DNA from 2 places in the Dermacoccus sp. MPR-E5 genome. Region 2 is predicted to be linked to the other one. Evidence: riboswitches for the same ligand, from Rfam matches in the RefSeq annotation. Region 2 holds a riboswitch; the other holds the start of a gene.

Region 1 (6,049 bases), on a different contig from region 2:
ACCCGTAGGGCACTCTGACGCAACTTCCAACGCCCCGGCGCGAGGCCCACCGCTGTCGCCTCGTCGGGGTCCAGGGTCGTCGTGAAGCCGAGGAAATCGGCGGTGTCTTCGTCGGACGGCACGGCCCACACCTCAGGCGCGGCACCGTGCTGGACGATGCGTCCGTCGCGCATGACGGCGATGTCGTCGGCGACGGTGAGCGCCTCGCCGTGATCGTGCGTGACGAACAGTGCGGTCGCGTTCTCGGCGGTGAGGATGGCCCGCAGATCGGTCGACAACCGCTCGCGCAGGCCTCTGTCGAGGGCCGAGAGCGGCTCGTCGAGGAGCAACAACCGCGGTCGCACCGCGAGGGCCCGCGCGAGCGCCACACGCTGCTGTTGACCGCCGGAAAGCGTTGCGGGAGAACGCTTCTCGTAGCCAGGCAGCCCGACGAGGTCGAGCAGTTGCCCGACGCGTGCGGCCTGCTCGGCGCGCCCCACACCACGTCGCGCCAGCCCGTAGGCGACGTTCGCGGCGACGTCGAGGTGCCCGAACAGTTGGCCGTCCTGGAACATCAGCGCGAAGTCGCGCTTGTGCGTCGGCACGCGCGTCACGTCGTCGCCGTCGAAGCTGACGCGCCCCGCGTCGAGACGCTGCAAGCCTGCGACGGCGCGCAGCAGCGTCGACTTGCCGCAGCCGCTCGGGCCGAGGACGGCGAGCACGCGCCCGGCGTCGACGGTGACATCGACGTCGTCGAGCGCCGGTGACTCCTGGCCGGCGAACGTCACGCGGGCGCCGCTGACGACGAGCCCGCGCGCCGCCTCCGCGGCCCGCTCACCATCGGCCCGCTCGCCACCAGACGTCATCCCCTCGGACCGCGTCCCACCGGCTCGCAACCCGTCGGACCTCTCGCCACCAGACGGCATCCCGTTGGCCCGCTCTTCACCGACCGGCGTCCCACCAGCCCACGCCGGACCGGCGTCGCCTCGCCTGGGTCGTCCCACCATCAGCCCATCCTCCCTGCGGCGACGCCGCCGATCTTGTCGACGGCCACCATGACGAGGCCAGTCACGGCTGCGAGCACGACGGACGCTGCCATCGCGCCACCGAAGTTGGCGTCACCGGGGCGCCCGATCAGCTGGTAGATGACGACGGGCAACGTCGGCGAATCAGGTTGCGCGAGAAAGGCCGTCGCGCCGAACTCGCCGAGCGAAACCGCGAGCGCGAACCCGGCTGCCGCGACGAAGGGTCGCCACAGCACCGGCAGATCCGCCGTCATCCATGCCCGGACCGGCGAGGCCCCGAGCGCGGCGGCCGCCTCGCGCGGACGGGGGTCCAGCGAGCGCAGCACGGGCGTCAGCGTGCGCACGACGAGCGGCAGCGCGACCATTGCCTGCGCGATCGGAATGAGCGCTGACGACGAACGCAGGTCGAGAGGCGGCCGGTCGAGCGTGATGAGGAAACCGAAACCGACGGTCACGGCCGAGACGCCGAGCGGCAGCATGAACGCCGCGTCGAGCAGCCGGACGACACTCCGCCCCTTCGGGCTCGCCGCGCGCCACGACACGACGACGCAGACGCACACCCCCAGCACGAGCGCGAGCAACGCAGCGTCGATCGCGATGCGCCAGCTCTGCGAGAGCGCACCGACGACCCCGAGGTCACCCAATCCGCGATAGTGCTGCACCGTCCAGCCGCCATCGGAACGCAGCGAGCGCACGAGCAGCGTCACCAGCGGCGCCAGGATGAGCGCCCCGACAGCGGCGGTGAGCGTCAGGGCAGCCGCGTCACCGCGCCCAGGACGTCGCAGCGCCGTCTGCTGCGTCACGCCACGCCGCACCCGCTCGTCATGACGCCCGATGCGCGAGCGTTCGCTGACGACGAGCAGCGCCGCGACGAGGACGAACTGCGTCACCGACAGCACCGCCGCGGCTCGCAGGTCGAGGAATTCGACGGTGAGGGAGTAGATCTCCGTCTCGAGCGTCGAGTAGCGCAGGCCACCGAGCATGAGGACGATGCCGAACGCCGTCGAGCAGAACAGAAACACGACGCTCGCGGCGCTGACGACGGCGGGGCGCAGCTGCGGCCACGTCACCGTCCGGAAGACCTCCCGCGGTGATGCCCCGAGTGCCGCCGCCGACTCCGCCGTGCGCGGGTCGAGCGACGCCCACATCGGCCCGACGGTGCGCACGACGACGGACACGTTGAAGAACACCATCGCGAGCAGCACCGGCTGCCACGAGCCGTCCCAGCCCAACCAGGCAAGCGGGCCGCCGTCGGCGAACAGCGACCGGAACGCGACGCCGACGACGACCGTCGGCAGGACGAACGGCAGGACGACGAGCGCGCGCCACACCCCCGCCCCCGGCACGCGCAGCCGGTACAGGGCGTGCGCGACGGGCACACCGAGCAGCACCGAGCACGCCGTCGCGAGCGCCGCCATCCACACGGTGAACCACAGCACGCGCAGGATGCGCGGGCGCGTCAGGACGTCCGTGAATCCGCCCAGATCGACGTGCCGACCCGGCGCGAGCCCACGCACCGCCATCGCTGCGACGGGCCACGCGAAGAAGATCGCGAGGAACACGAGCGGGACGACGGCAAGCGCGGCCATGACGAACGGCGCGCGAGCGCCCCGGGCTCGTGCGCCGCGACGCAGACCATCACGGGTGCCGTTCATCGCTCGGGCGTCACTTGGACGTGACGTCCTTCCACTTCGTCAGCCATTCGGAACGGTTCTTGTCGATGTCGGCGGGCGACACCTCGATCGGCTTCGTCGGCTGCTTCGCGTTCGCCGCCCACGCCTTGGGCAGTTCGACGCTCGAGTCGACGGGGAAGACGTACATCGAGTCGGGCAGCGACTTCTGGAAGCTCGCACCGTTCATGAAGTCGATGAGCGCCTTCGCGCCGTCGGGGTTCTTCGCCCCCTTGAGCACACCGGCGTACTCGGTCGATCGGAAGCACGTGTCGAGCAGCGCCGACGTCGTCGACGTGCCCGCCTTGTCGACGGTGAACGCCGGCGAGCTGTCGTAGCTGACGACGATCGGACGCTTGCCCTTGCCGCTGCCGGTGAAGTCGACCTCGTACGCGTCGCTCCAGCCCGACGTCAGCTTGAGCCCGTTCGCCATGAGCTTCTTCCAGTACGCCTCCCAGCCGTCCTGGCCGTAGTGGCCGACGGTCGCGAGGAAGAACGCCATGCCCGGCGAGCTCGACGACGCGCCCGGCGCGACCATGAGGTTCTTGTACTCGGGCTTGACGAGGTCGTCGAACGACGCGGGCTTCGTCTTGTGGTTCTTCGTGAACCACGCGTCGTCGACGTTGACGCACACCGACGCGGTGTCGATCGGCGACAGCTGCCCCTTGCCCTGGCCGTCCGGCAGCTCGTACTTCGACGCCGACGCAGGCGCGCCCTTCGGGCTGTACGGCTCGAGGACGTCGTTCGTCGTGACACGCGAGGCGAACGTGTTGTCGATGCCGAACACGACGTCACCGAGCGGGTTGTTCTTGCTCAGCACGAGCTTGTTCGCGAGCTCACCGGCGTCACCGGACTTCACGACCTTGACGGTGTAGCCCGTCTGCTTCGTGAACTCGGCCATGACGTTCTTGTCGGGCGCCCACGACTCGTGCGTCACCAACGTGACCGTCTTCGACGCGCCCGAACCCGACGCACCCGAGCCGCCCGCTGAACTCGACTTCGAGCCCGACGAGTTGTTGTCGACGCTACACGCCGCCAGCGCACCCACGCACGCGAGCGCCAGCACGGCGCGGCCACCACGAGACATCATGTGAACGTTCCTCCTCACGGCCAGTGAGGGACGTCGTCGCCCGCACGTACGCGCGACGAGTGAGAACTCGACTTCCTCCGCCGGTGCTAACCGGGTCAGGTTCGAGGGTTTGGTGCCGGATGCGGCACGATCTCAGCGCACACTGCGCTCCCCTGTCGTTCGAGCGTGAGATTAGCACCGACCACCGACGGACGACACGCTTCGGCCCGCTTCGCACTCCGGCATCCCCGCTGACGGCTCGTGCGCACCTCACGCCGACGCCGGATCCCTCGTGCACGAGCCGGCCGCCACGACGCCCACCCCCGTCAGACCGGGCTGATGACCATGCCGACTGGCGCAGCGACACATGCACGCGCGAGGATGGACCCAAGACATCAACGGCCCGAGGCTCGACGACGCCTCACGACGGCCGACGACACGTAAGGGGAAACACCATGGGCAACCTCGTGTGGAAGGTGCTGAGCATGGGCGCCGGCATCGTCGCGAGCAAGATCGCGACGACCACCGCCACCAAGACGTGGAAGATGACGACCGGCAAGAGCCCGCGCAGCGCGAAGGACCCGAACGCCAGCATCATCGAAGCCGCGATCTACGCCGCCATCTCCACCGGCGCACTCGCCGCCGCCAAGATGTACGCCGAACGCCGCGCCGCCGACTACTTCACCAAGTCCGCCGGCCACCCGCCGCAGGCCCTCGTCAAGCGCGCCGAAGAAGAGGCCAAGGAAGCCCAGAAGGGCAAGAGCCAGGCGCCCGTCGTCGTCATGAAGTAATTCCCCTTCGTCCGCTTTCCGGCGTGGGAGCCTCGCGGGCTCGGCTCCCACGCTCGGTGCAGCAGACTCGGGGGCGTCCATGTCGCGCATGGAGCCGTCCGCTTGGAGGGTCAGGTTCTGCCTGGCCCTCCTCGCGTGTCTCTGGCCGACGCATCACTGAGCGTCGCGAATTTCGTCCACACCGGCGAATTTCGCCCACATTCGCGATTCACGTCCACCTCGGCGGATCTCGTCCACATCCACGTCCCGGCCGAACATCACGCCGCGCTCCGGTGGCATGCTGACGCCATGAGCACGGCCACCCGAGCGCAACTGCGCCTCGGCACGTCAGGGTGGACGTACGCCTCCTGGAAAGGCACCGTCTACCCCGCAGGCGTCGCCGACCGCGTGCGCCTCGAGTACTACGCGGCGAACCTCTTCGACACCGTCGAACTCAACGCCGGCTACTACCGCTGGCCGGCACTCACGAGCTTCGAGAGCTGGCACCGCCGCCTGCCCGACGGCTTCCGCATGACCGTCAAGGCCCCCAAGGGCCTCACCCACGTCGGCCACCTCACCGCCCTCGACGAATGGCTACCGCACATCACCCCCGCCCTCGACGCGCTCGGCGACCGCCTCGGGCTGTTCCTCGTCCAACTCCCCCCGGCTCTGCAACGCGACGATGCGCTGCTCGACGCCTTCCTCACTGCGATGCCGAGCCGCTTCGACATCGCCGTCTGATTCCGCCACGACAGTTGGCTCGACGACGAGGTCTTCGCGCTGCTCGAACTCCACGACGCGGCCTACGTCGTCATGGACGGGCCCACCCCGAAGACGCACACCGCCGACGTCCGCGTCACCTCCTCGAACGTCTGCATCCGCTTCCACGGCCCGAAGGGCGCCAAGCTCTATGGCGGCAGCTACTCGGACGACGCCCTTCTTGCATGGGCAATCGGCATCGACGGCCGGCTCACCGAGAGACGCACCGTCTGGGCGTACTTCAACAACGACATCGACGGCGCCGCCGTCGCCAACGCGCAGACCCTGGGCCGCCTCGTCCGCGAGCGCACGTGAGCCGTCTGCCGTAACGTCGTCCCCATGACCACGGCACAGGGCACGAACCCGACGAACGACGAGGGCGCAGAGGGCGAGATCGTCCCCGTGGCGTTCAGCGAATACCGCGAGCACGAACCCGAGACCCCGGGCGTGCACGACGAATCCGTCACCGACGATGCGGAGCTGCGCCCCGACTACGCGGCCGTCATCGAGCGCATCGAGACGCTCGGGCCCGACGAGGTGTCGCGCCGCCTCGAAGCGGCCGGCAAGGGCCTGACCGAGCTCGGCGTGACGATCAACTCCGAGGACGGCAACCGCCCGTACCCGATCGACATCGTGCCGCGCATCATCTCGGCCGAGCGCTGGGCCGAGCTCAGCGCCGGCGCCGAGCAGCGCGTCCGTGCGCTCGAACTCTTCCTGCGCGACGTCTACGGCCCCGGCGAGATCATCAGGGCGGGCCGCGTCGACGCCGACATGCTG
Region 2 (6,049 bases):
GAGCAGATCGACATGTCCCACATGCCGTTGTGCGAGGCGCCGTCGGAGCCGGTGACGCCGGCACGGTCGAGCACGAACGTCACGCCCTGACGGTGCAGTGCGGTGTCCATGAGCAGCTGGTCGAACGCGCGGTTGAGGAACGTCGCGTAGACGGCGACGACGGGGTGCAGGCCGCCGTACGACAACCCGGACGCCATCGTGACGGCGTGCTGCTCGGCGATGCCGACGTCGAACACGCGCTCGGGGTACTTCTTCGCGAACCCGTCGAGCCCGACGGGGATGAGCATGGCAGCCGTGATGGCGACGATGTCGTCGCGCTCGGCGCCGAGGGCGACCATCTCGTCGCTGAACTCGTCGGTCCAGATGCGGCCACTCACCTCGAACGGCAGGCCCGTCTCGGGGTTGAACTTGCCGATGCCGTGCCACTGGTCGGCCTCGTCGGAGAACGCGGGCTCGTAGCCGCGGCCCTTCTGCGTGATGACGTGCACGAGGGTCGGCCGGCCGTAGTCGCGAGCGCGGCGCAGCGCGGCCTCGACAGCCGCCTCGTCATGCCCGTCGATCGGGCCGAGGTACTTGATGCCGAGGCTCTCGAAGACGCCCGTGTCGGGGTAGACGATGTCCTTGAGACCACGCTTCACGCCGTGCAGCGCCTCGTACATCTTCGTCCCGACCTTCGGCGTCGCCTGCAGGCGGTTCTTGCCCCAGTCGAGCACCTGGTCGTAGGTGTGCATCGTGCGCATCGTCGCGAGGTGGTGCGCCATCCCGCCGATCGTCGGGGCATAGGAGCGCTCGTTGTCGTTGAGGACGATGACGAGCGGCAGGTCGGCGTCGGCGGAGATGTTGTTGAGTGCCTCCCACGCCATGCCGCCGGTCAGGGCGCCGTCACCGATGACGGCGACGGTGTGACGGTCGCTCTCACCCTTGAGGCGGCGCGCCTTGGCGATGCCCTCGGCCCAGCTCAGCGACGTCGAGGCGTGCGAGTTCTCGACGACGTCGTGCTCGGACTCCTCGCGGCTCGGGTAACCCGACAGGCCGCCGGATTTCTTGAGCTTGCTGAAGTCATGGCGGCCGGTGAGCAGTTTGTGGACGTAGCTCTGGTGGCCGGTGTCGAAGACGAACGTGTCCTTCGGCGAGTCGAAGACACGGTGCATCGCGATGCTCAATTCGACGACACCCAGGTTGGGGCCCAGATGCCCACCCGTCTTGGAGACGGATTCGACGAGGAACTGACGGATCTCGGCGGCGAGCGCGTCGAGCTCCTCGGCGGGGATTCGCTTGAGATCGTCCGGACCCGAGATGGTTTCCAGCAGCGTCACGTCTCACTCAGCCTTTCGAAAGTGCAGTCTCCTGAGTCTAGGTCGTCGACCGCGCAGCCGCCATGCGGGCGGGGGCACCCTCCCGTCGCGCCCCCGTCGGAGCCGGTAGCGCCGTCGGAGATCAAAGGCCGGGACTCTGCCCGCCCACGCACCCGCCCCGAACGCCGGCGCATCACAGCCGAGGGACGAACGTCTTGCCGCGCATCGCCTCGTGCACGAGACGGACGGCGCGCGCCGTGGCACGCAACCGCAGCCCCTCCGCGGACAGGTGCTCCATCACCTGCGGCACCGCGCGCGGTGGCAGCTCGTCAGCGAGGTCGACGCGGATGCGGCGATATGACTCGCGCATCGCGCCGAGTTGAGCGTCGACATGCCACGTCGCCACCCAAGCGAGCGCCACCGGGTGACGGCGCCATGCGTCGTAGGCGCGAAAATCCGAGGGGCACTGATCGAGCAGCCACTGCGTCGCCGCCTCCTGCCACCCCGGCGCACCCGGCGGCGGCACACCTCTCGGCCAGCCCGGAGGGCCGGTGTTCACCTCGTCCGACATGACCCCAGCGTACCCCATTGTTCGAACACGTGTTCTATTTGATGACCGCCCCACGAGACCCGCAGACCGGCGCGAGACACGCCCCCGAAGCCGGGTGCTCTGTGGCATGCTGAGCCCGTCACACGGGAGCCCGAGGCGCGGGCTGAGAGGGCATCGCCATGCCGACCGTCCAACCTGATGCGGTTCATGCCGCCGTAGGGAGTGTTCGATCGTGGCTACCCTGACGCCTGCCCCTTCCCCTGCCCACGACGATGCGCCACGCCTGGCGCCGGCCGCCGCCACCCCAGAACGGCGCGAGGCCCGCCGCAGCGCCCTCGTCGGAAACTTCGTCGACCAGTTCGACATCTTCCTGCCCGTCATTGCGCTGGGTGGGGTGCTGTCGACGCGTTCGACGATTCCCGACGGCCTCGTCTTCGCCGCGACACTCCTGGGCCGCCCCCTCGGGGCGTTCATCCTCGGCACCCTGGCCGATCGTCGCGGACGAGCCCGCGTGTCACGCGGCGCACTGCTCGGCCTGAGCGTGTGCACCGGCCTCATGGTGACGCTCCCCCTGCACACCTCGACGTGGGCCGTGGCCGCTCTCCTGGCGTTGCGCTTCGCCGCCGGATTCTTCCTCGGCGGGCAGTACTCCGCGGCCATCCCCCGCGCCCTCGCGCTCACAGAGCCGCAACGACGCGGCCACCTGAGCGGCCTCGTCATGGCGATGTCACCCCTCGCGAACGCCACCATCGCCGCCGCCACGATGATGCTGACGGCCTCACTCGGCGGCGCGTACACCACGTGGGGGTGGCGCCTGCTGTTCGTCGTCGGCGCACTCCTGCCGTTGGCCCTGGCCCTCACCGCGAGGTCAGCGCACGCCGGGCCGGCAGGTCACAGCCACTCTTCCCACGAATCCGACAAGCGCGATCCCGCCGCGCACGTCGCGACCGACGACGAGGAAGAGCGCGTGACGGGCCGTGTCGTGGCCGCATTGTTCACCCTGATGACGGGGTTGTGGTTGTTCACGATGATGGGCGTCTCGGTGCTGACGAGTTCGCTGCGCCCGCACTTCTCCCCCCGTGACGTCGGGCTCGTCATGCTCGTCGCGACGGCCGTCAGTGCGCCGACGATGGCCGCGGCGGGTGTCGTCTCGACGCGTGTGGGCCGTTCACGCTTCTTCATGGCGTTCGGAGCACTGGCCTGCATCTCCGCCCCCGCCGCCTATCTCGTGGCAATGCATGCCGCGTCATCGGGCAGCGTCGTCGCCACGACGATCGCCGCCGCGGCCGTCCAGATCGTCACCGTCTCCGCCTACGGTCCGGTCGGCGCCTACCTCGCCGAACACTTCCCCGAGTCGCGACGTTCGCGCGGTTACGGCAGCGTCTATTCGGCGTCGATCGTGCTGCCCGGCCTGTACCCGTTCTGGCTGCCCACCGTGACGCAGTGGCTCGGCCGTTCGGCCGCCGTCCCGCTCGTGCTGTGCGTCGCGGGACTCCTCGTCACCCTTGCCCCCGCGTGGATACGCGGAAGTAACCTTCGTGGTTACGAAAAAGTAAGTTGAGTGGGTGAAATCAGCTCGAACCGGTGGCGACGCCGTGATGATCTTGCTAACGTCGTGACTCGGTTCACATCGACTATCGAAGGATGAGCATGTTCACCACACGCCGTACCGCCAAGATCGCCCTCGTCGCCACCGCCGTGGCCGGCACCGTCACGATGGCTGCGCCCGGCGCGCAGGCCGCGACGAGCGACACGAAGGACACCATCTGGAACCTCGGCTACGACACGTCGGCGACGACGACGATCAAGAAGTCCGGGCAGTCCTCGACGACGACCGGCTTCACCTTCTCCACCCTCCACGTCGAGAAGGGCGACCTGAGCTCCGACATCATGCTCAAGGACTTCAAGATGCCGGTGAAGCTCGGCAAGCTGCAGATCGCCATCGCGACGATCTCGCAGGAACCCGTCGGCAAGGCCGTCGGAACGATCGACCCGAACACGCACAAGATCGTGCAGACCCAGAAGGTCAACCTCCACATCAAGGATGTCTCGGCCACGGGTAAGGGCCTCATCAACCTCGTCGGCAAGAACTGCCGCACGAGCAGCCCCATCACGCTGACCGTGACGGGCAAGCAGGGTGGCTTGTTCGACCCGATCAACCTCTCGGGCACGTTCACCATCCCCAACTTCGCCAACTGCGGCCTGTCGACGAGCCTCGTCAACAGCCAGGTGGCCGGCCCCGGCAACACGATCAACATGACGCTCACGCCGCACGGCTGATCGCGACCGGCCTCACACGCATCATCTCGGCCGCCGGTACCCCACGGGTGCTGGCGGCCGACGCGTGTCGACTGACGGCAACCGCCACCCGCCCCGAGAGCCGCTCGACCATCACGCACCTGCACGACGAATGTGCGGCACATTCTTCGAGCAGACGCGTAATCGTCGAGCAACTGATGGCCGGCGCGGTTCACCCAGCGGTTGCAACCTCCGTCACCCGACGAAGTTGTAGTGCCACCACTCGGGGTTGGACCCGCGCCGATCCATGTAGTCGGGGCGGTCGAATCCCCAGCGCTTGGAGTTGGCCGTCAGCCACACGTCGTGAGAACGCCCGAAGTACAGAGGCGAGTTGATCGCGTTCGTGCGGGCGATGCCGAAGTCGATCGCGCTGCCCAACCCGTGGTTCGAGGTGCCGGGGACGGCCGCGCGGGGGTAGCCGAGAGTGCGGTACAGCAGCTGCTGGCGGCTCAGGGTGCGTAGGCCTCGGTGATCGTCAGCGCCACACCGAAACGAGCCTTGAAAGCCGCGGCCAGTCCGAGATATCCGACGGCCGCCGCGCGCGAGAGATACCGCGGCTCGTGCGGCAGGTTGCTGACGTTGACGCTCCAGCTCGGCAGTCGCGTGACGGCCGACATCGGCAGACGGCCGTTCACCGCGCGCGCCGTCGTCGCGACGAGGACTGCGGACGTCACCCACCGCCCCTTGAACGCACCCTCGGCGATGCGGAACCACAGGCTGCTCGCGTCGTAGGAGCCTGTCAGCGTCGTGGTGTTCACCAGCGTCCCGACGATCCGGGCGCGCGGTTCCAGCGTGGGCTGATCGCGCACATTGACGCGGTAGGAAAGCGTCGCGGTCGCCCGTCGCACGAGGACCGACGTTGCCCCCGCACGGACCACCTGCCTCGACGCAGGAACCGCTGCGAAAGCCTGCGGCGCCCCTTCGATCACGAGGGCCGTCGTCGCCGCAGCGAGGCCGGCGTGTCGAAGTGCGCCACGTCGCGTCAGTGTCTCCATCGCAGAATTCCCCCGTCACTCGTCGGCGCGCTGCCCGCCCCGCCATCAGCTCTTGAGTGTGACACACATCACCGCGGCTCGCGGGATCGTGCGTCACGCTCGTGAAACAGCGGCGCGCTGCGGCAGCACCGGTGCGGCCACCGCCTCGAGACACACCCCCACCCGGGGGCACCCACGCGTCGTGCCGTCCGCGCGAGAATGGGCCCATGACTTCTTTCGACGCCTGGCTCGAAGCCGCTTCCATCGATGACTCCGTGCGCGAACTGCGCCCCGATTACCGTGCCGTTCTCGTCGTCGCGCAGGGCCTGCACGGCGGTGAGTCGAACGAGGAGAGCGAGACGCTGCTGTTCGCCGCCGAGGAGCACGTACGCGGCGTGCTCGGGCACACGCCTCCCGAGGAACTGCCGCACATCGCGGCCTGGCGCGATGCGTACCGCGCGTTCGGCGCGAAACCGCAGCGCACACGCAACTCGGCGGAGGCGCTGCTGCGCCGAGCCGACGCCCTCCCCCGCGTCAACGCGCTGACGGATGCCTACAACGCGGTGTCCGTGCGTCACCAGACGCCCCTCGGCGGTGAGGATCTCGACGCCTACGACGGTGCGCTGCGCCTCACGCGCGCCACCGGCGACGAGGAGTTCTCGACGATGTCGTCGGGCGCCGAGACGATCGAGCACCCCGACGCCGGCGAAGTCGTCTGGCGTGACGACGCCGGCGTCACCTGCCGCCGCTGGAACTGGCGTCAGTGCTATCGCACCCGCCTGACGGACGAGACGACTAACGCGATCTTCATCTGCGACATCCTCGACGTCGAACCGGGTGACGGCGAGCAGCGCGCCACCGAGGTGCGCGACGCGCTGTGCGAGGCGCTCGAGGCCGTCAGCCCCGGAGTGACGCTGACGAGCCGCATCCTC

Evidence for each region. Region 2 has a riboswitch for thiamine pyrophosphate ahead of AC1RS9_RS03305 (MFS transporter). Riboswitches for the same ligand answer to the same signal wherever they lie in the genome.
Region 1: it holds a riboswitch for thiamine pyrophosphate, as region 2 does, so the genes downstream of both, AC1RS9_RS11285 (thiamine ABC transporter substrate-binding protein) here and AC1RS9_RS03305 (MFS transporter) in region 2, are expected to answer to the same signal.

What each region holds. Positions count from the first base shown of each region.
Region 1 covers NZ_JBXASS010000014.1:15,693-21,741, reverse strand. Annotated here, with positions in the region: gene AC1RS9_RS11295 (ABC transporter ATP-binding protein) at 1-845, opposite strand, end outside; gene AC1RS9_RS11290 (ABC transporter permease) at 986-2,659, opposite strand; gene AC1RS9_RS11285 (thiamine ABC transporter substrate-binding protein) at 2,670-3,764, opposite strand; TPP riboswitch at 3,820-3,928, opposite strand; gene AC1RS9_RS11280 (DUF4235 domain-containing protein) at 4,199-4,534, shown strand; partial or broken gene AC1RS9_RS11275 (DUF72 domain-containing protein) at 4,823-5,587, shown strand; gene AC1RS9_RS11270 (circularly permuted type 2 ATP-grasp protein) at 5,612-6,049, shown strand, end outside.
Region 2 covers NZ_JBXASS010000003.1:165,240-171,288, forward strand. Annotated here, with positions in the region: gene dxs (1-deoxy-D-xylulose-5-phosphate synthase) at 1-1,316, opposite strand, end outside; gene AC1RS9_RS03300 (hypothetical protein) at 1,489-1,866, opposite strand; TPP riboswitch at 1,979-2,084, shown strand; gene AC1RS9_RS03305 (MFS transporter) at 2,078-3,406, shown strand; gene AC1RS9_RS03310 (hypothetical protein) at 3,496-4,125, shown strand; gene AC1RS9_RS03315 (M15 family metallopeptidase) at 4,339-4,668, opposite strand; gene AC1RS9_RS03320 (hypothetical protein) at 4,593-4,901, opposite strand; gene AC1RS9_RS03325 (B3/B4 domain-containing protein) at 5,345-6,049, shown strand, end outside.